DNA from 4 places in the Aquamicrobium sp. YD-1-mutant5 genome. Region 2 is predicted to be linked to each of the others. Evidence: predicted binding sites of a transcription regulator. Region 2 holds the regulator's gene; each other region holds the start of a gene.
What was found. Region 2 encodes PhoB, which activates phosphate uptake and scavenging genes when phosphate is short. Its sites were predicted from a motif close to TGTCATNNANCTGTCAT; they were not measured.
Positions count from the first base shown of each region.

Region 1: the regulator PhoB is predicted to act here: its motif matches at 2,902-2,918, upstream of AC5XE7_RS06585 (YdcH family protein).
Region 3: the regulator PhoB is predicted to act here: its motif matches at 3,169-3,185, upstream of AC5XE7_RS01905 (RNA degradosome polyphosphate kinase).
Region 4: the regulator PhoB is predicted to act here: its motif matches at 2,501-2,517, upstream of olsB (l-ornithine N(alpha)-acyltransferase).

Region 1 covers NZ_JCAKKP010000003.1:445,327-451,386, reverse strand. The annotation lists gene thiP (thiamine/thiamine pyrophosphate ABC transporter permease) at 1-3, shown strand, start outside; gene thiQ (thiamine ABC transporter ATP-binding protein) at 1-728, shown strand, start outside; gene AC5XE7_RS06595 (M48 family metalloprotease) at 990-2,378, shown strand; gene AC5XE7_RS06590 (YdcH family protein) at 2,531-2,734, opposite strand; gene AC5XE7_RS06585 (YdcH family protein) at 2,983-3,162, shown strand; gene ispG (flavodoxin-dependent (E)-4-hydroxy-3-methylbut-2-enyl-diphosphate synthase) at 3,518-4,774, shown strand; gene AC5XE7_RS06575 (lytic transglycosylase domain-containing protein) at 4,779-5,630, shown strand; gene AC5XE7_RS06570 (response regulator) at 5,648-6,060, opposite strand, start outside.
Region 2 covers NZ_JCAKKP010000003.1:95,872-101,931, forward strand. The annotation lists gene AC5XE7_RS04720 (sugar ABC transporter permease) at 1-177, opposite strand, end outside; gene xylF (D-xylose ABC transporter substrate-binding protein) at 401-1,441, opposite strand; gene AC5XE7_RS04730 (ROK family protein) at 1,692-2,957, shown strand; gene phoB (phosphate regulon transcriptional regulator PhoB) at 2,944-3,633, opposite strand; gene phoU (phosphate signaling complex protein PhoU) at 3,656-4,363, opposite strand; gene pstB (phosphate ABC transporter ATP-binding protein PstB) at 4,402-5,223, opposite strand; gene pstA (phosphate ABC transporter permease PstA) at 5,240-6,060, opposite strand, start outside.
Region 3 covers NZ_JCAKKP010000001.1:386,127-392,186, reverse strand. The annotation lists gene ppx (exopolyphosphatase) at 1-880, opposite strand, end outside; gene AC5XE7_RS01905 (RNA degradosome polyphosphate kinase) at 880-3,081, opposite strand; gene AC5XE7_RS01900 (zinc-finger domain-containing protein) at 3,248-3,493, shown strand; gene AC5XE7_RS01895 (FAD-dependent monooxygenase) at 3,517-4,740, shown strand; gene AC5XE7_RS01890 (amino acid ABC transporter ATP-binding protein) at 4,884-5,687, opposite strand; gene AC5XE7_RS01885 (amino acid ABC transporter permease) at 5,704-6,060, opposite strand, start outside.
Region 4 covers NZ_JCAKKP010000005.1:183,037-189,096, reverse strand. The annotation lists gene grpE (nucleotide exchange factor GrpE) at 188-796, shown strand; gene AC5XE7_RS10835 (trimeric intracellular cation channel family protein) at 908-1,540, shown strand; gene olsB (l-ornithine N(alpha)-acyltransferase) at 1,556-2,437, opposite strand; gene AC5XE7_RS10825 (ATP-binding protein) at 2,572-4,845, opposite strand; gene lspA (signal peptidase II) at 4,935-5,447, opposite strand; gene AC5XE7_RS10815 (TrmH family RNA methyltransferase) at 5,444-6,060, opposite strand, start outside.

The DNA.
Region 1 (6,060 bases), 350 kb from region 2:
TGATCCAACCGGCTGCATCCGGCGTGGAGGTCCGTCTGGACAAGGTGGCGTTCAGCTATGGCGACACCGCGTTCGCCTTCGATGTGACGTTCCGGCGGGGCTCCATCACCGCGGTCATGGGGCCGAGCGGATCGGGCAAATCCACCCTTCTCAACCTGGTGGCCGGTTTCGAGATGCCGCAGAGCGGCCGGGTGCTGATCGGCGCACGCGACGTGACCGGGGATCCGCCGTCGGCCCGACCCGTCTCCATGGTGTTTCAGGAAAACAATCTGTTCGCGCATCTTTCGGTGGAGCAGAATGTCGGGCTCGGTCGCTCGCCGTCGCTGCGCCTCACCGATGCCGACCGCGCGGCTGTGGCGCAGGCGCTGGAGCGCACCGGGCTTTCCGGCAAGGGGCGACGGCTGCCGCGCGAACTGTCTGGCGGCGAGCGGCAGAGGGTGGCGCTGGCGCGGGTTCTGGTGCGCGAGCGACCGGTGCTGCTGCTCGACGAACCCTTCGCTTCGCTGGGGCCGGCCCTGCGCGAGGACATGCTGGATCTGGTGGCCGGTTTGCAGGCCGAGCGCAACATGACGGTTCTGTTCGTGACCCATCAGCCCGAGGATGCGCGACGCATTTCGCACGACATGACCTTCATCGAAGCCGGCAACCCCGTGGCGAGCGGCCCGATTGGCGACTTCTTCGGCGAGGCTGGACCGGAGGCGTTCCGGCGCTATATCGGGCTTTCCTGAGGGTTGGCGCGCAGGTTTGCCCGCATGCGGACATAATTTGCCATCAATGCGACATTAGGGAATATGGCAGGACTGGCCGAATCGTGGCCGTTTGGTGCCTGATCAGGTCCGGGCGGGTGCGGCCGGCGCCACAGCCGTGGAAAGGAAGTTCAACTGTCGTCCGTCGTCAAGCCCGAACGCAAGCAGTTCCCGGCCCGAGCTTTCCTGCTCGCGGGCGTCGCTCTGGCGCTGGCTTCATGTCAGGCCATCGTGCCACCGGACATGCAGGAATCGGCGTTCCGGCCATCCGCGAAGCCCGTGACGGTGGACAACGTCACCGCCAACAACAAGCTGGCGGAATTGGCGCGCGCCCAGCATCCCAGAATTCTGGCAACCTATGGCGGCGAATATTCCGATCCCAAGCTGGAGCGCATGGTGGCCAAGGTCATCGGCAGCCTGACCACGGTTTCGGCGAATCCGACCCAGAACTACCGCATCACCATTCTCAATTCGCCCAACGTCAACGCCTTCGCGCTGCCGGGCGGCTATCTCTACATCACGCGCGGCCTTTTGGCGCTCGCCAATGATTCGTCGGAACTGGCGGCTGTGGTGGCGCATGAGATGGGCCACGTCACCGCCAATCACGGGTTGCAGCGGCAGCGGCTGGAAGCGGAAGAAGGACTGGCCACCAAGGTCGTCTCCGATGTTCTCGGCGACAGCCCGACCGCCAAGGCGGCCCTCATCCGCGGCAAGCTGAGGCTCGCCCAGTTCTCGCGCAATCAGGAACTGGAAGCCGACGTCATCGGCATCCGGTCGGTGGGCGAGGCGGGTTACGACCCTTATGCGGCGAGCCGCTTCCTGCAATCCATGTCGGCCTATACGGATTTCCGTTCCGTCAGCGGGGCGACGGACGCCAGCCTTGATTTCCTCGCGACACATCCGAACACGCCGCAGCGCATCGAACTGGCCCTGCGCCACGCGCGCCAGTTCGGCCAGCCGGGCACCGGCACGCGCGATCGCGACAGCTATCTGGCCGGCATAGACGGCCTGCTCTATGGCGACACGCCCGATGAAGGCTATGTGCGCGGCAACAATTTCCTGCATCCGAAGCTCGGCATCTCCTTCTCGGTGCCGGATGGCTTCATGATCGACAATTCGGCCGCCGCCGTGACAGCTACGGGTCCGGGCGACATGGCGGTGCGCTTCGACGGCGTCTCGCTCGATCCGAACCGGTCGCTGGCCGACTATATCCGCAGCGGCTGGGTGGCGGGCCTCGAAACGGACAGTGTGCGTGAAACGACCATCAACGGTAGCCCGGCGGCAACCGCGCGGGCGCGGGCCGAAGGCTGGCAGTTCGACGTCACCGTGATCCGGGCCGGCAGTCAGGTCTACCGGCTTTTGACGGCGGCACCCGCAGCCAGCACGTCGCTCGACAGCGTGGCCAGGGTGGTCGGCGGTTCCTTCCGTGTTCTTACGCAGGCGGAGAAGGATGCCCTCAAGCCGCTTCGCATCCGGGTTGTGACCGTCAGGCCCGGCCAGACCATGGGTATGCTGGCGGCGCAGATGGTGGGCGTCGATCGTAAGCTCGACCTGTTTCGGGTGCTGAATGCGCTGGCTCCGGGCGCGACGCTTTCAGCCGGAGACAAGGTCAAGATCGTTACCGACAGGTAAATGCCGACACGGCATTCTTCTGCCTGAAGCATTTCTGCTTTTCTCTGAATGGCAGAAATGCTCTGTCTCTTTGTTTTGGCCGCATTTATGCGAGGCCAGATGTTTCCATCCGGCTGCAAAATGCTCCAGGCGCGTCAGCGATGCCGTCTGCCTCAGGCGATGATATCGGGAATGATGCGATCTTCGAGCGTGCGCAGCCTGTCTTTCAGCGCCAGCTTTTTCTTCTTCATGCGCTGAATCTGCAACGGATCACAGCCCGTGGCGATCATGGCGTTTATCGCGGCGTCGAAATCGGCATGGTCCTGCTTCAAACGCGCAAATTCGAGTCGAATCTCGGCCTGTTCCTGCTCGGACATTACCTACCATATATAAAATTCGACGCCCGCCGCATGCTGCAACGGGTATCCGATTAGGAGGGGGAGAGGCTCGAAAAAACCGCTCGCTGGCAAATCACTACCACATTTTGGCCAAGGGTGGAATGCAACCCTTATGCGTTCGACAACCGCCGCCGTTGATGGCACAGTGTCATGCAGCCGTCACAAATGTGGACTGGCAACATCGGTGGCGGCCGCAATCGAGGAAACCATGAAAGGGAGAACCAATCATGTCTCTTGCATCCCATCTTGACGAACTCAGCAGGAAGCACAGCGATATCGAGCGGCAGATCAATGCGGCGATGCTGCATCCATCCATCGATGCTCTCGAAATCGCCAACCTGAAGCGACGCAAGCTGGCCCTCAAGGACGAGATTGAGAAACTCAAGTCCCAACCAACCTCTCACTGAATTTCCGCCGGCCTGACAGCCGGAAACAAGGCAGGCCCGGTCGGCGGCGTCAGGCCGCTGGCTGGGCAGCTGTTTTGCCGGATCGACAGCCAGCCGCATCCCGACGATGTCTGCGGGCGCCCGCGCCTGATGTGATTTTCCATCACATGGCAGCCGTGTGCATTGGCGGCATTGACAAGATCGGTTGCGTCCTCCACCTCATGGCAGAGTTTCGCGTGCCTGGTCTGCGCGTGCCGGTGCCTGTTCTGCCGGTCGCTCTATCCCGGACCGGTATGCAGAATGTGTTGCAGCAGGGTTTGCGACGCGTCCCGCGGGATGCGGACAAATCCATGGAATAATGTCAGAGGCAGCCGGTATGACCGGGTATTTTTCCTCTCCGTTCCCGCGCCGCGCCTCGGTCGGCGTCGATGTCGGCGGCGTCATGGTCGGCGGCGATGCGCCTGTCGTGGTGCAGTCGATGACCAATACCGACACGGCCGACATCGACGGCACGGTCGCGCAGGTGGCCGCCCTGCATCGGGCCGGTTCCGAACTGGTGCGCATCACGGTCGACCGCGACGAGAGCGCTGCGGCGGTGCCGAAGATTCGCGACAGGCTGGCGCGGCTCGGCATCAACGTGCCGCTGGTCGGTGACTTCCACTACATCGGCCATAAGCTTCTGGCCGACCATCCCGCCTGCGCCGAAGCGCTGGCCAAGTACCGCATCAATCCCGGCAATGTCGGCTTCAAGGACAAGAAGGACAAGCAGTTCGCCGATATCGTGGAAATGGCGATCCGCTACGACAAGCCGGTGCGCATCGGCGTCAACTGGGGATCGCTCGATCAGGAACTGCTGACGCGGCTGATGGACGAGAACCAGGCCAACGGCTTCCCGATGACCGCGCAGCAGGTGACGCGCGAGGCGATCGTGCAGTCGGCGATCCTGTCGGCGCATATGGCGGAAGAAATCGGCCTTGGCCGCAACCGCATCATCCTTTCGGCCAAGGTCAGCGGCGTGCAGGACCTGATCGCCGTCTATGCCGAGCTGGCGCGGCGCTGCGACCATGCGCTGCATCTTGGCCTCACCGAAGCCGGCATGGGGTCGAAAGGCATTGTCGCCTCCTCGGCGTCGATGGGCATCCTGCTCCAGCAGGGCATCGGCGACACCATCCGCATCTCGCTGACGCCTGAGCCCGGCGGCGACCGCACGCGCGAGGTGCAGGTGTCGCAGGAACTGCTCCAGACCATGGGCTTTCGCCAGTTCGTGCCGATCGTCGCCGCCTGTCCGGGCTGCGGACGCACGACCTCGACCGTGTTTCAGGAACTGGCGCAGAACATCCAGGCGGACATTCGCCGCAACATGCCCGTGTGGCGCACGAAATATCCGGGCGTGGAACAGCTCAAGGTGGCCGTCATGGGCTGCATCGTCAACGGACCGGGCGAATCCAAGCATGCCGATATCGGCATATCCCTGCCCGGCACCGGGGAGACGCCCTCCGCACCGGTGTTCATCGACGGCCAGAAGGCAGCGACGCTGCGCGGACCCAACATCGCCGCCGATTTCGAGAAGATGGTTTCCGAATATATCGAAAACCGTTTCGGCATGGGGATCACGGCCAGAGCCGCCGAGTGACGCCATGCGTCTGGCCGCGCCGCTGATCGCTGTCCTGATCGGCGCCTGTGCCGCAACTGCCGCCTGTGCCGATCCGCCGAAGCCGGCGCGGGAGCGGCTGATCGACCGGGTATGTGACCTCATCGAATTTCATTCGGATCGCGCCGGGCTGCCGCGTGATTTCTTCGCGCGGCTGATCTGGAAGGAAAGCCGCTTCGATCCCAATGCGGTGAGCCCGGTGGGCGCGGAAGGCATCGCCCAGTTCATGCCGGGCACCGCGAAAATGCGAGGGCTGGCCGCACCCTTCGACATCGAGCAGGCAATTCCGGCCTCGGCCGCCTATCTGGGCGAACTGAAGCGGAATTTCGGCAATCTGGGACTGGCCGCCGCTGCCTACAATGCCGGCGAGAACCGGGTGGCGCGATGGCTCTCCTCCGGCGGTTTCCTGCCGCTGGAGACGGAAAACTACGTGCTCGACATCATGGGCGAGCCGGCCGATGTGTTTTCGGACAGGACCTATGCCGGCAAGGTGCAGCCGCTGCATGCCACGCTCGGCTTCGGCCCGGCCTGCCGGCGCCTGCCGGTTTCCGCGCCGTCGACCATCGCCATGGCGACGGTGCCGGTCCAGCCATGGGGCGTGCAGGTGGCCGGCGGCTTCAACCGGGCGGCGGTGATCCGGCAGTGGCAGCGCTTGCAGGCGCGCCATTCCAGCGTGCTCGAAGGGCATGATCCGGTGGTGAGCCGGGTGCGCTCGCCGCGCGGACGGCGCGGCATCTATGCGGTGCGCATCGGTGCGGAAAGCCGTTCGCAAGCCGACACGATCTGCCAGAAGCTGCGCGGTTCCGGCGGCTCCTGCGTGGTGCTGCGCAACCGCTGAGGACTGAAGATTGAAGATCAGCCCGTTCTGGCAGTCAGCGTCTCGCCCAGCCAGTTACCGATCTTGGCGGCCAGCCGGTCGGGCGATACGGGCTTGGGCAGGTAATCGTCCATGCCGCAATCGAGGCATTTCTCGCGGTCGCCCTTGAGCGCGTGTGCCGTAACGCCGATGATCGGGATGCGGCGGCCACTGGCGGCTTCCGAGGCGCGGATGGCGCGGGTTGCCTCATATCCGTTCATGTCCGGCATCGAGACATCCATGAGGATCAGCCTCGGGTTCAGCGCCCGGTGCATGTCGATCGCGGTGCGGCCGTTGCCGGCGATGCGATAGCTGAGGCCGAGCCCATTGAGGATCTGGCTGAACACCAGCTGGTTCACCTCATTGTCCTCAGCAATCAGGATGTCGATCGATCCGTCCGCCACATCAGTGC
Region 2 (6,060 bases):
CGGCGTCAGGAACAGGCCGCCGGAAAGAAAGTGAAGCAGGAGCCAGATCAGCACCAGCGCCCCCAGCATGCCGAGCATGCGGGTGTCGAGCTCCGTCGCCTTGAGGAACTTCGCCAGCGGCCCGAGATCGGCCTCCCGCGCCCGGTCGCCCGTCGCTGCCGAGGTCGCATCACTCATGGTTTCCTCCCACCGGCCGGTTCTGGCCGTCAAATGCGCCGCACCATCATGCTAGACCAAATCCGGCAAAAGTGCACAGCGGTCTTGCAAACCGGGACAGCAAACGCCCCGGCCCGGCCAATCGCTTCGGAAATTTGAGGGTTTCATGCCGGGCGCGGCACCGCAGACAGCCATATCCTGCGGGAAGCGCAGGCACCCCAACGCTTCCCGTAAACTGGACAGCTCAGTCGCAGGCAGCGACACTGCCTGCCGCAACGCCCGTGCAGACCGCATCCTTGGTGATCCAGCCGGCATCGATGACGACGTTGAGATTGTCCCTGGTTATCGCAATCGGCGTCAGGAATACGGACTTGACCGTATTGCCGCCGGGCGTGGTGAAGTCCTGCACATTGGCGATAGCGGTCATTTCCTTGCCGTCGGCCAGTTCGCTGGCGATCTGGGCGGCATTCTTGCCAAGCTCGCGCGCATCCTTCCACACCGACACGGTCTGGGTGCCGAGCGCGATGCGGTTCAGCGCGGCATGGTCGCCATCCTGACCCGAAACCGGCACCGAGCCGGCAAGGCCCTGCGCCTGAAGTGCGGCGATCGCACCACCGGCAGTGCCGTCATTGGAGGCCACCACCGCATCGACCTTGTTGTCGTTGGCGGTCAGGAACTGCTCCATGTTCTTCTGGGCATTGGCCGGCAGCCAGCCATCAGTATAGGCCTCGCCGACATTCTTGATCGCGCCGGAATCCAGCGCTTCCTTCAGCACCTCGACCTGCCCGGAGAACAGGAAGTCGGCATTGGGATCGGCACCGGAGCCCTTGATGAAGACATAGTTGCCTTCCGGCTTCAGCTTGAACACCTCGCGGGCCTGCATGCGGCCCACTTCCTTATTGTCGAAGGTGAGATAGAAAACATCACTGTTCTCGATCAGGCGGTCATAGCCGACGACCGGAATGCCCTCGTCGAGCGCCTTCTGAACAGCCGGACCGATGGCCGAGGCATCCTGCGCCAGAATGATGAGAGCATTGGCGCCCTGGCTTATCAGGCTTTCGACATCGGTGAGCTGCTTGGAGGCGGACGATTGCGCGTCAGCCGATATGTACTTGTCGCCCGCCGCCTCGATCGCGGCCTTCATCGCCGCTTCGTCGGTCTTCCAGCGCTCTTCCTGGAAATTCGACCAGGACACGCCGATGACCTTGTCCTTCGCCTGTGCGGCGAGGGGAAGCGTCAGAGACAAGGCGACACCCGCCAGAATGGCAGCCGTAAAATTCCTCATGATTTCCTCCCTGCGCCCATGGGCGCGACGTTGTGACCCGTGAACAAGCCATGCCGGTGAACAAGTCGGGGCAAGGACTTTTTTCGAGCCTCGAAAAAATGTGGCGCAACGACCTGACCGTGTCAACGGATTTTCTGACCGTCCGTGAATTATTTCGAAACCCGAATTAAATAATGACAGCCTTCGCCGCTTCTGACAAAGTTCACGGCCTGCTATTCAACGTCGGCACGCAGGGAGGAAGAGTACAGTAATGACTGTTGGCATGCGGCACGACGATCTGCGCCGGCGCAACCGCGCCATGGTGATTTCGGCCGCGCGGCGTGGCGGACAGGTTTCCCGCACCGAAATCACGACTATCACGGGTCTCAGCCATTCCACCATCTCCGCTATTTCCGCCGACCTGATCGCCGAGGGCATTCTGGCGGAGGCCCGACAGGATGATGCCCCTGCCCTCAGACGCGGAAGGCCCCAGATCGGGCTCGAACTCGACCCCGCAGCAGCCAGCGTGGTGACGCTGATGCTTTCCCTCAACAACCTCTCCGCCGTCCGGCTCGATTATTCGGGATCTGTTCTGGACGAAGAGCAGTTGCGGCTCGACACGCGCGCCCTCTCCCGCGAGGCGCTGATCGGCGAATGTGTGGCAGTGCTTCAACGATGCCTTGCTCACCCCGCCGCAAAGGCTGGCCCGCCATTGCGTATCGTCTTTGCCGTTCAGGGCATCACCGACGCGGAAGCGCGTTCCATGCTGTGGTCTCCGATCACCCCGCACACGGACATCCCCTTCGCCGACATTCTGGAAGCGGAATTCTCTGTTCCCGTAACGGTGGAGAACGACTGCAACATGATGGCCGAGGCGCTGCGCTGGCGCGATCCGGCCCGCTATCGCGACGATTTCATCGCCATATTGCTCTCGCACGGCATCGGCATGGGGCTGGTGCTCAAGGGCGAGATGTTCACCGGCACCCATTCCTCAGGCGTCGAATTCGGGCACATGATCCATAGGCCGGACGGGGCGCTATGCCGTTGCGGGCGGCGCGGCTGTATCGAAGCCTATGCAGGAAGCTACGCCATCTGGCGCAGCGCCGCCGGCCATGACCAGAACGAGGAACCGCGGGGCGATATCGGGGAAGCGGAGATGCAGGCGCTGGCGGACGCGGCCCGGGACCATGAAGGGCGCGAGCGCGAGGCGTTCCGCATCGCAGGCGAAGCGCTCGGCTTCGGCCTCGGCAGCCTGTTTGCGCTTATCGACCCTGCCCCGGTGGCATTGGTCGGCCTCAATGCAGCCGCCTTCGACCTGATCGAACCGGCCCTGCGCGATGCCATCGCGCGCACTGCCGGCGGCCAGCATTCCGGCTCGATCAGCTTCAGCATCGAGCCGGACCAGATCGCCCTGCTGCGCGAAGGCTGTGCCATGCGCGCGCTGACTTACGTCGATGACAGGATTTTTGCCGGCGGACGGTCCCTGCAGGACGGCCCGGCCGCGCGTCACTCTTCTCTGCCCGTCACTCTTCCCTGATCGCGTAGCCTGAACCGCGAACGGTGCGGATCACGTCGGGCATGCGGCCGGTGTTGACCGCCTTGCGCAACCGCCCGACATGCACATCCACTGTGCGTTCGTCGATGTAGATCGTCTCGCCCCAGACATTGTCCAGCAACTGTCCGCGCGAGAAGACGCGACCGGGATGCTGCATCATGAATTCGAGCAGGCGGAACTCGGTCGGCCCCAGCCGGATCTCGCTCTTCTTGCGGTAGACGCGGTGCTGCTCGCGGTCGAGCACGATGTCGCCCACCTTGAGCACAGAGGACAGCACCTCGGGCTTAGCACGACGCAGAAGCGCCTTTACCCGCGCCACCAGCTCCGGCATGGAGAAGGGCTTGACCAGATAGTCGTCGGCGCCGGTGGAAAGGCCGCGCACCCGGTCGCTTTCCTCGCCGCGCGCAGTCAGCATGATAATGGGCAGCCGTTCGGTCTGCTCGCGCATGCGCAGGCGCCGGCACAGTTCGATGCCGGAGATCGCCGGCACCATCCAGTCGAGCACCAGAAGGTCCGGCACATTTTCCTGCAGCCGCAACTCGGCCTCGTCACCGCGTGTGACGATCTCGACCTGATAGCCTTCGGCTTCGAGGTTGTAGCGCAGAAGCACGCCCAACGGCTCTTCGTCCTCAACCACCATGATGCGGGGTGCGATCATGCTTCGTCTCCTCGATCCTGCTTCAAACCGCAGGTGCCGGTATGCCAGTCTCGTCCTGCTTGGGACGATGAGCCGGCAACTGCTCGCCGGTCAGCACATAATAGGCATTTTCGGCAATATTGGTCACGTGGTCGCCAATGCGCTCCAGGTTCTTCGCACAGAAAAGCAGATGCGTGCAGGCCGTGATGTTGCGCGCGTCCTCCATCATGTAGGTCAGCAGTTCGCGGAACACAGAGGTGTATTTGACGTCGACCAGCTCGTCCTCGTCGCGCAGCCGCACCAGCCCTTCCGGGTTGCGCGCGCCATATTCGTCGATGACGCCCTGCACCTGCTCAAGAACCAGTTCGGACATGTCTTCGATGGAGCGGGCGAAGGCGCGCGGCACGCTCGACTGCCCCACCGCATCGACGCGCTTGGCGATGTTCTTGGCCAGATCGCCAATGCGTTCGAGATCGCCGGCCATGCGGATCGCGCCCACGATGGCACGCAGGTCCTGCGCCATCGGCTGGCGCTTGCCGATCAGCGTGATGGCGCGGTCGTCCAGACGGCGCTGCAACTCGTCCATCACCGCATCCTCGGAGATGACGCGCTGGGCCAGCGCATTGTCCGGCACGATCAGACTCTGTGTCGCCTCATCGACCATGGACCCGGCCAGGCTGACCATGTCACGCACCAGCCCTTCGATCTCGCCAAGATCGTCGTCGAAGGCGGTCACCGTATGAGCACCCATTATACGTTCCTCGTCTGTTGGAATGGCCGCAGTAAGACTCAGCCGAACCGGCCGGTGATGTAGTCCTGCGTGCGCTTGTCGTCGGGGTTGGTGAACATCTTCTCGGTCGGGCCTTCCTCGACGAGATTGCCGAGATGGAACATGGCCGTGCGCTGCGAGACGCGCGCCGCCTGCTGCATGGAGTGGGTAACGATGACGATGGTGTAGTTCTCGCGCAGCTCGTCGATCAATTCCTCGACGCGCGCGGTGGCAATCGGATCGAGCGCCGAGCAGGGCTCGTCCATCAGGATCACTTCAGGCGACACGGCGATGGCGCGCGCAATGCACAGGCGCTGCTGCTGACCGCCGGAAAGACCGGTGCCGGCATCATGCAGGCGGTCCTTGACCTCGTTGAAGAGGCCGGCGCGCTTCAGGCTCGATTCCACCACCGCATCCATGTCGGCCTTGCTGCGGGCCAGACCGTGAATGCGCGGGCCATAGGCGACATTCTCATAGATCGACTTCGGGAACGGGTTCGGTTTCTGGAACACCATCCCCACGCGCGACCGCAGTTCCACCACGTCGATGTCGCGGTCATAGATGTCCTCGCCGTCGAGCGTGATCTTGCCCACCACCCGCGCATTGTCGATGGTGTCGTTCATGCGGTTCAGGCAGCGCAGGAAGGTGGACTTGCCGCAGCCCGATGGGCCGATCAGCGCCGTCACCTGATTCTGGCGGACCAGAAGATCCACATCGAACAGGGCCTGCTTGTCGCCATAGAAGACGCCGACCTTCTCGCCCCGCATCTTGATGGGTTCGTTGACGGCGGCCACCTTGGCGTTCACGGCATTTTCCAGAGTTGCTTCGCTCATAATGTTCACGATCTTTGTTCCTTAATTACCAGCGCCGTTCGAAGCGCCGGCGCAGCAGGATCGCGGCCAGGTTCATCGCGGCAAGGAAAAGCAGGAGGATGATGATGGCGCCGGAAGTGCGTTCCACGAAGGCACGTTCGGCTTCGTTCGCCCACATGTAGATCTGCACGGGCAGCGCGGTGGCAGGGTCCATCGGCGTGGCGGGATAGTCGGCCACGAAGGCCACCATGCCGATGAGCAGCAGCGGAGCGGTCTCGCCCAGCGCCTGCGCCAGACCAATGATGGTTCCGGTGAGAATACCGGGGGCTGCAAGCGGCAGAACGTGGTGGAACACGGTCTGCATCTTCGAGGCGCCGACACCCAGTGCACCGGAGCGGATCGAGGGCGGCACAGCCTTGAGGGCCGCGCGGGTGGCGATGATGATCGTCGGCAGCGTCATCAGTGTCAGCACGAGACCGCCGACCAGCGAGGCCGATCGCGGCAATCCCATGAAGTTCACGAACACCGCAAGGCCGAGCAGACCGAACACGATGGAAGGCACGGCCGCCAGATTGTTGATGTTGACCTCGATCAGGTCGGTCCAGCGGTTCTTCGGGGCGAACTCCTCCAGATAGATGGAGGCCGCCACGCCGATCGGCAGCGCCAGCGCCAGAACGATCAGCATCATGTAGACCGAGCCGATCAGCGCCACGCCCATGCCGGCGGTTTCCGGCCGGCTGGATGCGCCGAAGGTGAACAGGCCGCGGTTGAAACGCTCGACCATGGCGCCGTCGGCGGTCAGGGTCTTCATCCAGGCGACCTGCTTGTCCTTGACCTTGCGGCGCGACTCGGGAACCGACATGTCGA
Region 3 (6,060 bases), on a different contig from region 2:
CCGCCGACACGATGATGCGCGACGGCTTCATCGCGGTGATGATTTCCTTCTGAACGATGGCACCATAAGGCAACAGCGCGCGGCGAGCCTTCGACACGCCTTCGATGCCCTTGATGCGTTCGATATTTCCCTTGGCGACCTGCTTGAGAAAGGACATCGCGCTGGCGGGGTCGATCTCATAGTGATGCATTACCCCAAGCGGATATCCCGTCTTCTCCATATGGAGGCGGGCGAGATTTCGCCAGGTGCCGCCCACGGCATAAAAGGTGCGCCCCTGCCCCGCCTTGAGAAGCTTTGCTCTGGCCACCTCGATGCGCGCGATCTTGGTTGCCACTTCCAGAGAATTGCCTGCCATATCCTGCAGGCGAAGGCCGCCCAGAGGCAGCGTAATGCCGTCGCCGATGGTCGTGCCCGCAACGTCGACAAGTTCGAGGCTGCCACCGCCCAGATCGCCTGCAATACCATTTGCAGGTTCAAAGCCAGAGATGACGCCGAGCGCCGAATAATAAGCTTCCTGCCGGCCACTGAGCACGTGAACTTCCGTGCCGAGCACATCTTCCGCCCGGCGGATGAAATCCGGGCCGTTTTCAGCCTCACGCGCGGCCGCTGTGGCAAGCACATGCATGTGAACGGCGCCCGCTTGTTCGGAGAGGCTGCGAAAGCGCCGGAACTCTTCCATCGCCCTGGTAACCGCCTCAGGATCGAGCTTGCCGGTGGAGACGATGCCGCGCCCCAGACCCGCCAGCATCTTCTCGTTGAACAGCATGGTGGGAGACCGCGCCAGTCCTTCATAGACAACGAGGCGTATGGAGTTCGATCCGATATCGATGATCGAAACCGGGCGCCGGTCCTGAAGCCGGCCCTGAGATGCAGCAATCATCAGCTGGTCGTCGGATCAGTTTTCTTGCGGCGCTTGAACTGCGCGATCCGCTTCGGCGCATGCAGTTTCAAGGCATCACCCCGTCCGGAAAGGCTGGGATTGGTCATGAAATATTCCTGCGCATTGAACGGCTCCTCGCCCTCTTCAATCGTCACCCGGCGCGATGTGCCATCCGGCAATACTTCGAAACTTTGCTGGTTGTCCACCAGATTACCCAGCATGATCTGTCCAAGAATCTGCTCATGCACGGTGGGATTGGTGATCGGCACCATCGTTTCGACGCGGCGGTCGAGATTGCGCGGCATCAGATCGGCCGAGCTGATATAGACGATGGCTTCATCCGACGGCAGGCCGTGTCCGTTGCCGAAGCAATAGATGCGGCTGTGTTCAAGGAAGCGGCCAACAATCGATTTTGCCCGGATGTTCTCCGACAGCCCCGGCACCTGCGGCCGCAGGCAGCAGATGCCGCGCACGACGATGTCGATCTCCACGCCGGCACTGCTGGCATCGTACAACGCATCGATCACCTGAGGATCGACCAGCGAGTTCATCTTCATCCAGATTCGCGCCGGGCGCCCGGCCCTGGCATGGGCGATCTCGTTTTCGATATGCCCGAGAATGCGACTGCGCAGAGTGTAGGGCGAAAGCGCGATCGCCATCTCGTCGGTCGGCTCAGCATATCCGGTGATGAAATTGAATATCTGAGCGACGTCGCTCGCCATCTTTGGGTCGCAGGTGAAGAAGGAGAGGTCCGTGTAGATACGAGCCGTGATCGGGTGGTAGTTGCCGGTCCCCAGATGCACGTAATTGCGCAGCTTGCCATCCTCGCGCCGTACCACGGAAGACATCTTGGCATGCGTCTTCAGCTCCAGAAAACCGAACACGACCTGCACGCCGGCCCGCTCCAGATCGCGCGCCCAGCGAATGTTCGCCTCTTCGTCGAACCGTGCCTTGAGCTCGACAAGTGCGGTCACGGATTTTCCGGCCTCGGCCGCATCGATCAGCGCGCGCACGATCGGGCTGTCGTTGGAGGTTCTGTAAAGCGTCTGCTTGATTGCCACGACTTCGGGGTCGACCGCTGCCTGACGCAGGAACTGCACCACCACATCGAAAGATTCATATGGATGGTGAACGACGATATCCTTCTCGCGGATAGCAGCGAAGCAATCGCCGCCATGCTCGCGGATGCGCTCAGGGAACCGCGGATTGTAGGGCGTATATTTCAGGTCGTCGCGCGCAATGGAGACAATCTCCGAAATCTGGCTGAGCGCCAGCGGCCCCTCGATGACGCTGATGCGGTTGCCGGCAACCCCAAGCTCTCCCGCCACGAATTCGCGCAGGCTTTCCGGCATGCGGCTGTCGAACTCGATGCGGATGACCGAACCGCGCCGACGGCGCTTCAGCGCGGTCTCAAACAGACGCACCAGATCTTCGGATTCCTCCTCCACCTCGATGTCGCTGTCGCGGATGATCTGGAAGGTGCCCGAACCCTTGACCTCGTAACCGGGGAACAGACGTCCGATATAGAGACCGACCACATCTTCAAGCGGAACGAACCGAATGCGGGTCTTGCGATCAGGCAGGCGGACATAGCGCTTCAACGCCGGCGGCAGGCGCAAAAGCGCGCTCATTTCCTCGCCCTCCCGCAGATGACGCAACTGCAGCGCCATGGAGAAACCAAGGTTCGGGATGAAGGGAAAAGGGTGCGCGGGATCGATCGACAGCGGGGTCAGAACCGGAAACACCTGCTCGCGGAAATACTCTTCCAGCCAGACCTTTTCATCCTTGGTAAGCGCAGAAACGTTGACCGTTTCGATCCCTTCTGCGTCGAGACGTGCCATCAGCTCCGCCAGCACCTTCTGCTGGTCAGCCTGCAGGCGCTCAACTTCGCGCAACACCTGTTCGAGCTGCTGCTCCGGGGTGCGTCCGTCCGGGCTTTTCAGGCTGATGCGCTGCCGCACCTGCCCGGCCAGACCCGCGACACGCACCATGAAGAACTCGTCGAGATTGGCGGCGGATATGGAAAGGAAGCGGACACGTTCGAGCAATGGATGGCGTTCGTTGCGGGCTTCCTCAAGCACGCGGCGGTTGAACTGCAACCACGAAAACTCACGATTGACGAAACGATCAGGGTTGCCGCTCTCTGTTGCCGCGACCTCAGATGTCGTGAACTCTGCCTGTTTTGGCCTCAATCCGCTCATATCCCCGCTTTCCTGCCTCTGCCGGCGTGAAACCCGTCACACCGCCAGCCGGCTACATTGTTTCACATTATCCTCTGGCAGGGTTTTACGACAGTTTGATTTCACAAGCCTTGCAAAGAACCCTGTTATGATCCAAACGCTGGATAACAGCTCGAAGGAGACGATGATGGCTGGCGGTATCATTCCCCACTTCCAGAACGATCAGGGTCACGCAGCGATCGAGATCGGCGTCAAGGAATTCATGTGCGTGGGAGCAACCTCTCCGTACGATCATCCGCATGTGTTTCTGGACATGGGGGCGGATGACGAGAAGGTTTGTCCGTACTGCTCGACGCTGTACCGCTACAATGCGGCCCTCGCTGCAGACGTAACCATCCCCGCAGGCTGCGCCTATATCGACCGGGCCGCCTGAGCGGCAAACGGCCGGAACCCATCATGGCATACAGGGGCGAAAGCCCGATCGTGATCGCAGGGGCCGGCATTGCCGGCCTCACCATGGCGATTGCTCTGGCGCGCCGGGGAATCATCACCCGTGTTTTCGAGCAGGCCCCCAAACTGGAAGCCTTTGGCGCGGGGCTTCAGATTTCCCCAAATGCCGCACGCATCCTGACAGATCTCGGCGTTCTTCCGTATCTGCGCCCGCACGCGGTGCAGCCGCAGGCCGTGCGACTGAAAGACGCCAACACGCTGCGCGAGCTTGCCAGCGTTCCGCTTGGGAAATTCGCTGAACAGCGCTGGAATGCACCCTATCTCGTTTCGCACCGCGCCGACCTGCAGCAGGCATTGCTGACGAAGGCGCGTTCACGGCCGGAAATCGAAATCAACACGGGCATGAAACTGGCGGAGGTTTCGCGGGAACGGCCGGGCCATGTTATCGCAAGCTTCGGGGACCCTGAAGGCAACACGACCACCGCAGAGAGCCAACTGCTGATCGGTGCCGATGGCGTCTGGTCCGCTTCCCGCCGGTTTGTCGAACAGTCTGCCCGAAACCGGTTCAGCGGGCAGATCGCATGGCGCACGACCATAGAAACCAACAGTCCTGCCGGGGAAGCGTTTGGCAGGCTTGCGGACAGTGACAGTGTCACCACTTTCCTGCATGCCGGCTTTCATCTGGTGGCGTACCCCTTGCGGGCCGGAGCAGAAATCAACCTGGTCGCATTCACGCCTGCTATGGATATCGCGCAGAGCTGGGCAGTGCAGGCGGAAAGGTCGATTCTGCTGCATGCCGTTGCGCGAAGTTCGCCCGCTCTGGCGCGTCTGGTGGAAATGGCAGGGCATTGGACGGCATGGCCGCTTCATACGGTTGACCCGGCGGCCAGCTGGACCGCGCCGGGAATCGCACTCATCGGAGATGCCGCGCACGCCGTCACCCCCTTTGCGGCGCAAGGTGCCGCCATGGCCATCGAAGACGCTGCCCTGCTCGCGCAATATATCGCTGGGCCCACCGTCCCTGAACAAGGCGCAATATCCTTGTGGGAACAGCAACGTAAAGCGCGGCTGTCGAAAGTCGCGCGGCGTGGCGCACTGAACAAAATGGCGTGGAATGCAGCAGGGCCGGTGGCTCTGGCGAGAAATCTTGTGCTCAGGATGCGCTCTCCGCAAAGCCTCGCAACCGATCTCGACTGGCTTTATGGGTGGCGGCTTCCGCAGGAGCGCTGAACAACCCGCAGCCGCCCTCTTCGTTTCCGGATTCCGGAAGCTGCGCGGCTCTATGTCTTTGATTTGTCGCGTTTCCGAACCGGAAAAGCTTCCACTTTTCCTGAAAACGCTCCAGCAGATTTGCTATGCCGCGCCTGTCTTCATCAATGCAAGATCTGGCTGAGGAACAGCCGGGTGCGCTCGTGCTGGGGGTTATCGAAGAACTCGACCGGCGTGTTCTGCTCCACGATCTGGCCCTGATCCATGAAGATCACCCGGTTCGCAACCTGACGCGCGAAACCCATTTCATGCGTCACGCACAGCATCGTCATGCCTTCTTCGGCCAAGCCCACCATGGTTTCCAGAACCTCCTTCACCATCTCCGGGTCCAGCGCCGAGGTCGGCTCGTCGAACAGCATGATCTTCGGCTTCATGCACAGCGATCGTGCGATCGCCACGCGCTGCTGCTGGCCGCCGGAAAGCTGGCCGGGATATTTATGCGCCTGCTCGGGGATCTTCACCCGCTCCAGATAGTGCATGGCCGTCGCCTCGGCCTCCTTCTTCGGAACCTTGCGAACCCAGATCGGCGCCAGCGTGCAGTTTTCCAGAATGGTCAGATGCGGGAACAGGTTGAAGTGCTGGAACACCATGCCGACGTCGCGGCGCACCTCGTCGATCTTCTTCAGATCGTTGGTCAGCTCCTTGCCATCGACGATGATCTTGCCCTTCTGGTGCTCCTCCAGCCGGTTGATGCAGCGGATCATCGTCGACTTGCCCGAGCCCGAAGGACCGCAGATGACGATGCGCTCGCCGCGCATCACCTTCAGGTTGATGTCCTTCAGCACATGAAACTCGCCATACCACTTGTGCATGCCGATGATCTCGATCGCAACCTCCGTCGCCGAAACCTGCATCTTGCCGGTGTCGACCTCGATCTCTTCAGCGCTGACTGCGTTTTCGGTGGCCATTTGCCATTCCTCTTGCCTAGCGTTTGTGACCGGTATCGAGCCGGCGTTCCATATATTGAGAATAGCGCGACATGCCGAAACAGAACACCCAGAAGATTGCGGCTGCAAAAATGTAGCCGGTCTTTGCCGTCTGCGGGGTCGCCCATGTGGGATCACCCGAAATGTTCTGCTTCACGACGCCGAGCAGATCGAACATCGAAATGATCAGCACCAGGGTCGTATCCTTGAACATGCCGATGAAGGTGTTGACGATGCCGGGTATGACCAGTGTCAGCGCCTGCGGCATGATGATCAGCCCCATCTTCGGCCAGTAGCCGAGACCGAGCGAATCCGCGCCTTCATATTGCCCCTTGGGGATGGCCTGCAATCCGCC
Region 4 (6,060 bases), on a different contig from region 2:
CTGTATCCGTCTAAGGTTCCCCCTTTGCCGGGGTGTTGGGACATAGCTCAGCGCAACAAGGTAAAATTTGAATTAAATACGTTTGTTGGCGCGGAAGGCATCCGGTGCGCCGGGGGCCTTGATTTTTGAGTGTCGAACCTCGATATCGGACCCAACTTCGAAACTTCGAAAAGAATGGGAATACGCCATGACTGACCAGGCCAAAGACGAGCGCACGCCCGACGAAACCGAGGCCGCAGAAGCTTTTGCCGAACAGACGGTGGAGGGTGCCGAAGGAGATTACGAGGCACTCGTTCGTCTGATGAAGGAAAACGAGGAGCTGAAGGATCGGGCTCTTCGCGCCGCCGCCGAGGTGGAAAACATGCGCCGCCGTGCTGCCCGTGATGTGCAGGACGCGCGCTCCTACTCTATAGCCAACTTCGCCCGTGACATGCTGACGGTTGCAGACGACCTGCAACGTGCGCTGGAAGCCATCCCGGCAGAAGCCAAGGCATCCGACGATGCGGGTTTCAAGGCGCTGATCGAGGGCGTTGAGATTACCGCACGGGGCCTGATCGGCGCGCTGGAACGGCACGGTGTGAAAAAGCTTTCGCCGGAAGGCGAGCGGTTCGATCCGAATTTCCACGAGGCGCTGTTCGAGATTCCGAACCCGCAGGTTGTCGCAGGCACCGTTCTGCAGGTCGTGCAGCCGGGATATTCGATTGGCGAGCGGGTTCTGCGCCCGGCCAAGGTCGGCGTCTCGAAAGATGGACCGAAGCAGGCCAATGGTTCTGCCGGCGAAGGAAATCAGGGCTGATAGCCTTCGGTCCCGCAGCATTGCGGGACCGTTGCCCTTCAGGGGCTTCCACAGCCGGGAGTGGCTGCTACTGTAGCGCCGTCACCTGCCACCGGGGATGAACGCCCTGCCATGAACCTCGTCACCATCCTCGATTATTCCGGCGTTGCCGTTTTTGCGGCAACGGGCGCGCTTTCGGCTTCACGCAAGCAGATGGACATCATCAGCTTCATGTTTCTGGCCGGGGTAACGGGAGTTGGCGGCGGAACCTTCCGCGATCTTGTTCTCGACGTGCCGGTCTTCTGGATCGCCAACCACGACTATATTCTTGTGTGCGCGGCAGTTGCTATGCTGGTGTTCTTCACGGCGCACCGGGTTGAATCGCGCTATAAGCTCCTGCTGTGGCTGGACGCCATCGGCCTTGCCGCATTTGCGGTGATGGGGGCGGCAAAGGGGCTCGCGGTTACCGGCTCGCCGGTCGTGGCCATCATCATGGGCATGCTCACGGCCACTTTTGGGGGCATTCTGCGCGACGTTCTGGCAGGTGAGCAGTCGGTGCTGCTGCGCCCCGAGGTCTATGTGTCGGCTGCGCTGATCGGCGCCGGCGTCTATACGCTGGGCGATCTCGCGGGCTTTGCGCCTCTCATCTGCCAGCTCGGTGGCTTCATCGCGGCCTTTGCCGTGCGTGGCGGCGCAATCCGTTTCGGCTGGCACATTCCGGCCTACAAGAGCCGGCCCGGCCGGAAGCCCGAGGATATTCCCTGAATGGAACGCTGATCTTCAGGCGGCATAACTCTGGCCGTCGCCGCCGTAATAGCTGATGTAGCGGGCGGCGATTTCCTTGACCGGCATGACGATGAACACATCGACGGTCGAAAAATCGCGGTCGATGACGCAGCCGTCGCCGATACGCGCGCCGATGCGCAGATAGCCTTTCACCAGGGGCGGCATGGCGGTGATTGCCGCCTTGGGGTTCACCGCCTCGACCGGCATCATGGCCATCGGGTGATAGCGACGGCCAACGGCCCGTACATCCCAGTCCGCACTCGTGCGGCAATGATGAGCCATATAGGTCAGCGCCTCGGCATGGGCCGCCGGATCGATGCCGGGGAACGAAGCGCAGCCCACCATGACGTCGATGCCATAGTGGTTGAGATAGGCCCAGATACCCTGCCACAGGGCCTCGATGGTGCGTTTCGACCTGTATTGCGGCAGCACACAGGAACGGCCAAGCTCAAGGAACCGCAGATTGGGGTGGCGGGCGACCAGCCTGCGCAACTCGAATTCGTCTTCCGAATAGAATCCGCCCGCTGCCGTTGCCATCTCCTGCCGCAACAGGCGGTAAGTCCCGACAATGCGCCTGTGCTCGGGGCCGGTCAGGCTGTTGTCCAGAACCAGCAGATGGTCGCAAAGCGGATCGAAGCGGTCCGAATCGCGCCTGTCGATCTGGTCCAGGCTGCTGCGGGCACCCAGTTCATCATAGAAGATGCGGTAGCGGATTTCCTGTGCGGCCTCGATCTCGGCTTCGTTGCGGGCCAGCCGCACTTCCAGAGTGCCTATACGACCCAGAGGGCCGATCGGGCCTGCGAGTGACGGGGCCTGCGGCCCGGTGGCCGGTACGGTAACGAGCGTAGAGCCCAACCTGGTGTGACCTTGCGGCATCGCTGTCTGCACGGGCGATTCTCCTTCGAGCCATCCCTCGTGGCGCGGGGATACGATTGTGGTGCAACAGGATTGTGACAGTAGCGTGATATGGCGTGATCGGCAACAAAGCCGGACCTGTGCCGCACCAATGTTCATGTGGACATCAGGTCCTGAACGGCGGCAAGCAGATCACGTGGATCGAGCGGCTTTGTCAGGAAGGCCGTGGCGCCATGGGCGAGCACGGCATGGCGTGTCTTTTCCTGATTGTCAGCCGACAGCACCAGAATCGGGATTGCCGGAATACCGTGGGCTTTCTCATGCCGTCTGATATGGGCGATGGCATCCATGCCGTCCATCACCGGCATGTGCAGGTCCATGAGAACGACATCGTGGCGTCCCGTTCCGGTGTCGGTCGAGGTAAGCCGGTCCACTGCCTCCTTGCCGGTCGTGACCATCTCAAGGCGATGGCCGGCACTGCCGAGTGCGGCGCGAACCAGCAGGGCGTTGATTTCGTTGTCTTCGGCAATTAGGATGGAAAGTCCGCCGGACTTGTTTTCGTGTGCCGGATGCGCACGCGTTCCGGGCTGCTGCTGGTGTTGTTCGCCTGCGCTGTCGTAATTGCCGCCGGCAAGCACCTTCAGCAGTGTTGCGCCCCGCACGGGACGGGCTAGGAAACCACCATATCCGCCGGCCAGATATTCGCAGAGCCGCCCACGGTCGTTCGGCGCCATCAGGATGATGGCGCGGCTGGAGGCGAAAACATCGTCGCGCAGCGCCTGAACGGCGCGTCCGTCGCAGCCTTCCAGCGCGGCGTCCACCATCAGCGTGTCGCAGCCCTGGGCCAGCTTTCGTGCGGTTTCGGGGTTTTCGGCAATTTCGGCGGACCCGCCGTGGGCGCGGATCGTCCGCGCGATCACATCGGCCTCGATCCTGTTGGCGGAGAGGATCACGACATTGCGGCCTGCCAGCGCATCCTGCCGTGGGTGCGGCGGATCGGTCGCCTCATGCGCCGGCAGTTCGAAAACGAACTCCGTTCCTTCGCGCGGTGTGCTGGACACGGAGATCGTGCCGCCCATCGCCATCACCAGCCGTCTGGAAATCGCAAGGCCGAGCCCAGCGCCGCCATGCCGGCGCGTCGAGGTTCCATCGGCCTGCTCGAATTCGAGGAAGATGCGTTCGAGATCGCCTTGCCGCAGCCCCGGGCCGGTATCGCTCACGCCGAAGCGGATGTGATTGCCGCTGCGGGTGATGATGAGCGCCACGCCGCCGCTTTCGGTGAACTTGATCGCATTGCCGAGAAGGTTGAGCAGCACCTGCCGGACCCGCCCCGGATCGGCGGTGATCATCTGCGGGACATCGGGCGCGACATGGCAGCCGAGACCGATACCCTTGCCATGGGCGCGGTCGGCCAGAAGCTCCACGACATTGTCGGCCAGCTCGCGCAGCGAAACCGGCTGCGGCTCCGGATTGAACCGGCCGGCCTCGATCTTGGAGTAATCCAGAAGATCGTCGATCAGCGCCAGCAGCGCGCTCGCCGAGGTGGACACGGCGTTGACATAGGTATGCTGCTCGGGCGACAGGCTGGTATCCGATAACAGCCGCGCCATGCCCATGATGCCGTTCATCGGCGTGCGGATCTCATGGCTGACGGTGGCCAGGAAGCGGGACTTCGCCTGATTGGCGAATTCCGCCCGTTCGCGCGCCGCGATCAGCGAGGTTTCCGCCTGCTTGCGGGCGGTGATTTCGCGGGCGATGGCGTGATGCGAAACGGCGCCGGTATCCTTCTCGCGCACCGAAAGCTCGACCCATGAGAACCAGCGCTGGCCCTGCGCCGTGGTCATGCAGGCATCCGTCGAGCGCAGGCATTCGTTGTCGGTGAATGCAGCCTCCGGCGTAACAGTGAACTCCATGCCGATATCGGCAAGCGTCATGCCGCGCAGATCGTGCATCTCCCTGCCGACAAGTCCGGTGAAGACCCGATTGGCGTAGACGATCCTGCCGTGCCGGTCGCGGTGCACGACGATGTCGCCGAGCGCATCGATGAGGCCGTGGAAGCGCTCTTCGCTTTCCTGCATCTCCCACATCTGGTCGGAGAGTGTTTCCAGCCGGGTTCGCGCCTGGGCGGTCTCCCTGTCCAGTTGCTGCCGGGTGCGGCGTTCCTTCGACAGGATCAGCTCATGCAGCAGAATGCCAACAAATCCGGTGGCGAGCATGGCAAGGCTGAGGAAGGCGGGCGCGCCGGTCAGATGGGCAAGTCCGGCAAAAAGCAAAACGGACAGCCAGCTTGCGACAGGCAGGTTGCGGGAGATGGGCGTGGCGGAGAGATCGGTTCCGAGCGCTTCGGGCGACAGCGGCGGGGGAACGACACGAAGGCGGTGGCCGCCCGTTTCGTGCGCCTCGTCCCCTCCTGTCCGGTTGTGGTCCATCTCCGCCGTCATGCACAAAACAATGACAGGCAGAGCTTAGGGAAGGCTTCGGCAAACCCGCGCAATTTTACCGATCGCGGGCGTTTTGGTCAGTTGTCGCGCGATCTGACCTCGTAGCGCCAGCCGATGAACTCCTCCACCACCACGAGGAAAGCGCCGACGCTGATGAAGACATCCGCCAGATTGAAGACGGCGAAGGACCAGTGCGGCGTATGGAAGAGGATGTAGTCCACGACATGGCCGTAGATGGCGCGGTCGATGACGTTGCCCATCGCGCCACCGAGGATGAGCGCAAATCCAAGCCGGGCAAAAATCTGGCGCGGCGTGCTGCGCAGCGCCAGATAGACGATGAAGGCCGATACGACGAGCGAGATGACGATCAGCCCCGTATCGCCGAAGGAGGACAGCATCGAGAAGGCGATGCCGGTGTTGTAGGTGCGAAACAGCGCCAGAAACGGCAGCAGGTCGATCTTCTCCTGAAAGGGAAGCCCGCTTTCGACCGCGTATTTGATCCACTGGTCGAACACGATGGCGACGATGGCGAGGATCGCATAGATGCCGAGACCCTTGCCGGCGGCAGATGGGGCAGGGGTGGAACTCATGGGGCGGGCGCCTCCAGCGAGAGTGCCCCGCGGCGGATCTCGAACAGCATCACGCCGGTTGCGACTGCGAGGTTGAGCGAATCGGCGCGGCCGGCCTGCGGAATGCGCAGCAGGCGGTCGCAGCTTTGCGCCAGATCGTCAGGCAGGCCCTGCTGCTCGTTGCCCATCATAAGCAGTACCGGCTTGTCCGAGAAGTCGACCGAGCGATAATCGACCGCGCCTTTCAGATGCGTGCCGGCGACGAGGCCCGGAAAGCCCTTTCGCCAGGCAAGGAAGGCTTCCACGCTGGCTTTCGCGACCGGAACGGCGAAGATCGAGCCCATGGTGGCGCGCACCGTTTCCAGCGAGAACGGGTCGGTGGTGTCGCCGACGAGGATGACGCCTTTAGCGCCGACCGCATCGACGGTGCGGATGACGGTGCCGAGATTGCCTGGATCACGCACCCGGTCGAGCGCCACCCACACATCGCCCCTGGCCGGCCGAATATCTTTCAGGGGAACCAGACGCTGTGTGAACACGCCGACCACCATCTGTGGATTGTCGCGGCGGGTGATGGAGGAAAGCACTTTCTCCGAGACTTCCAGCACGTCGCCGCCAGCGGCCACGGTGCGGG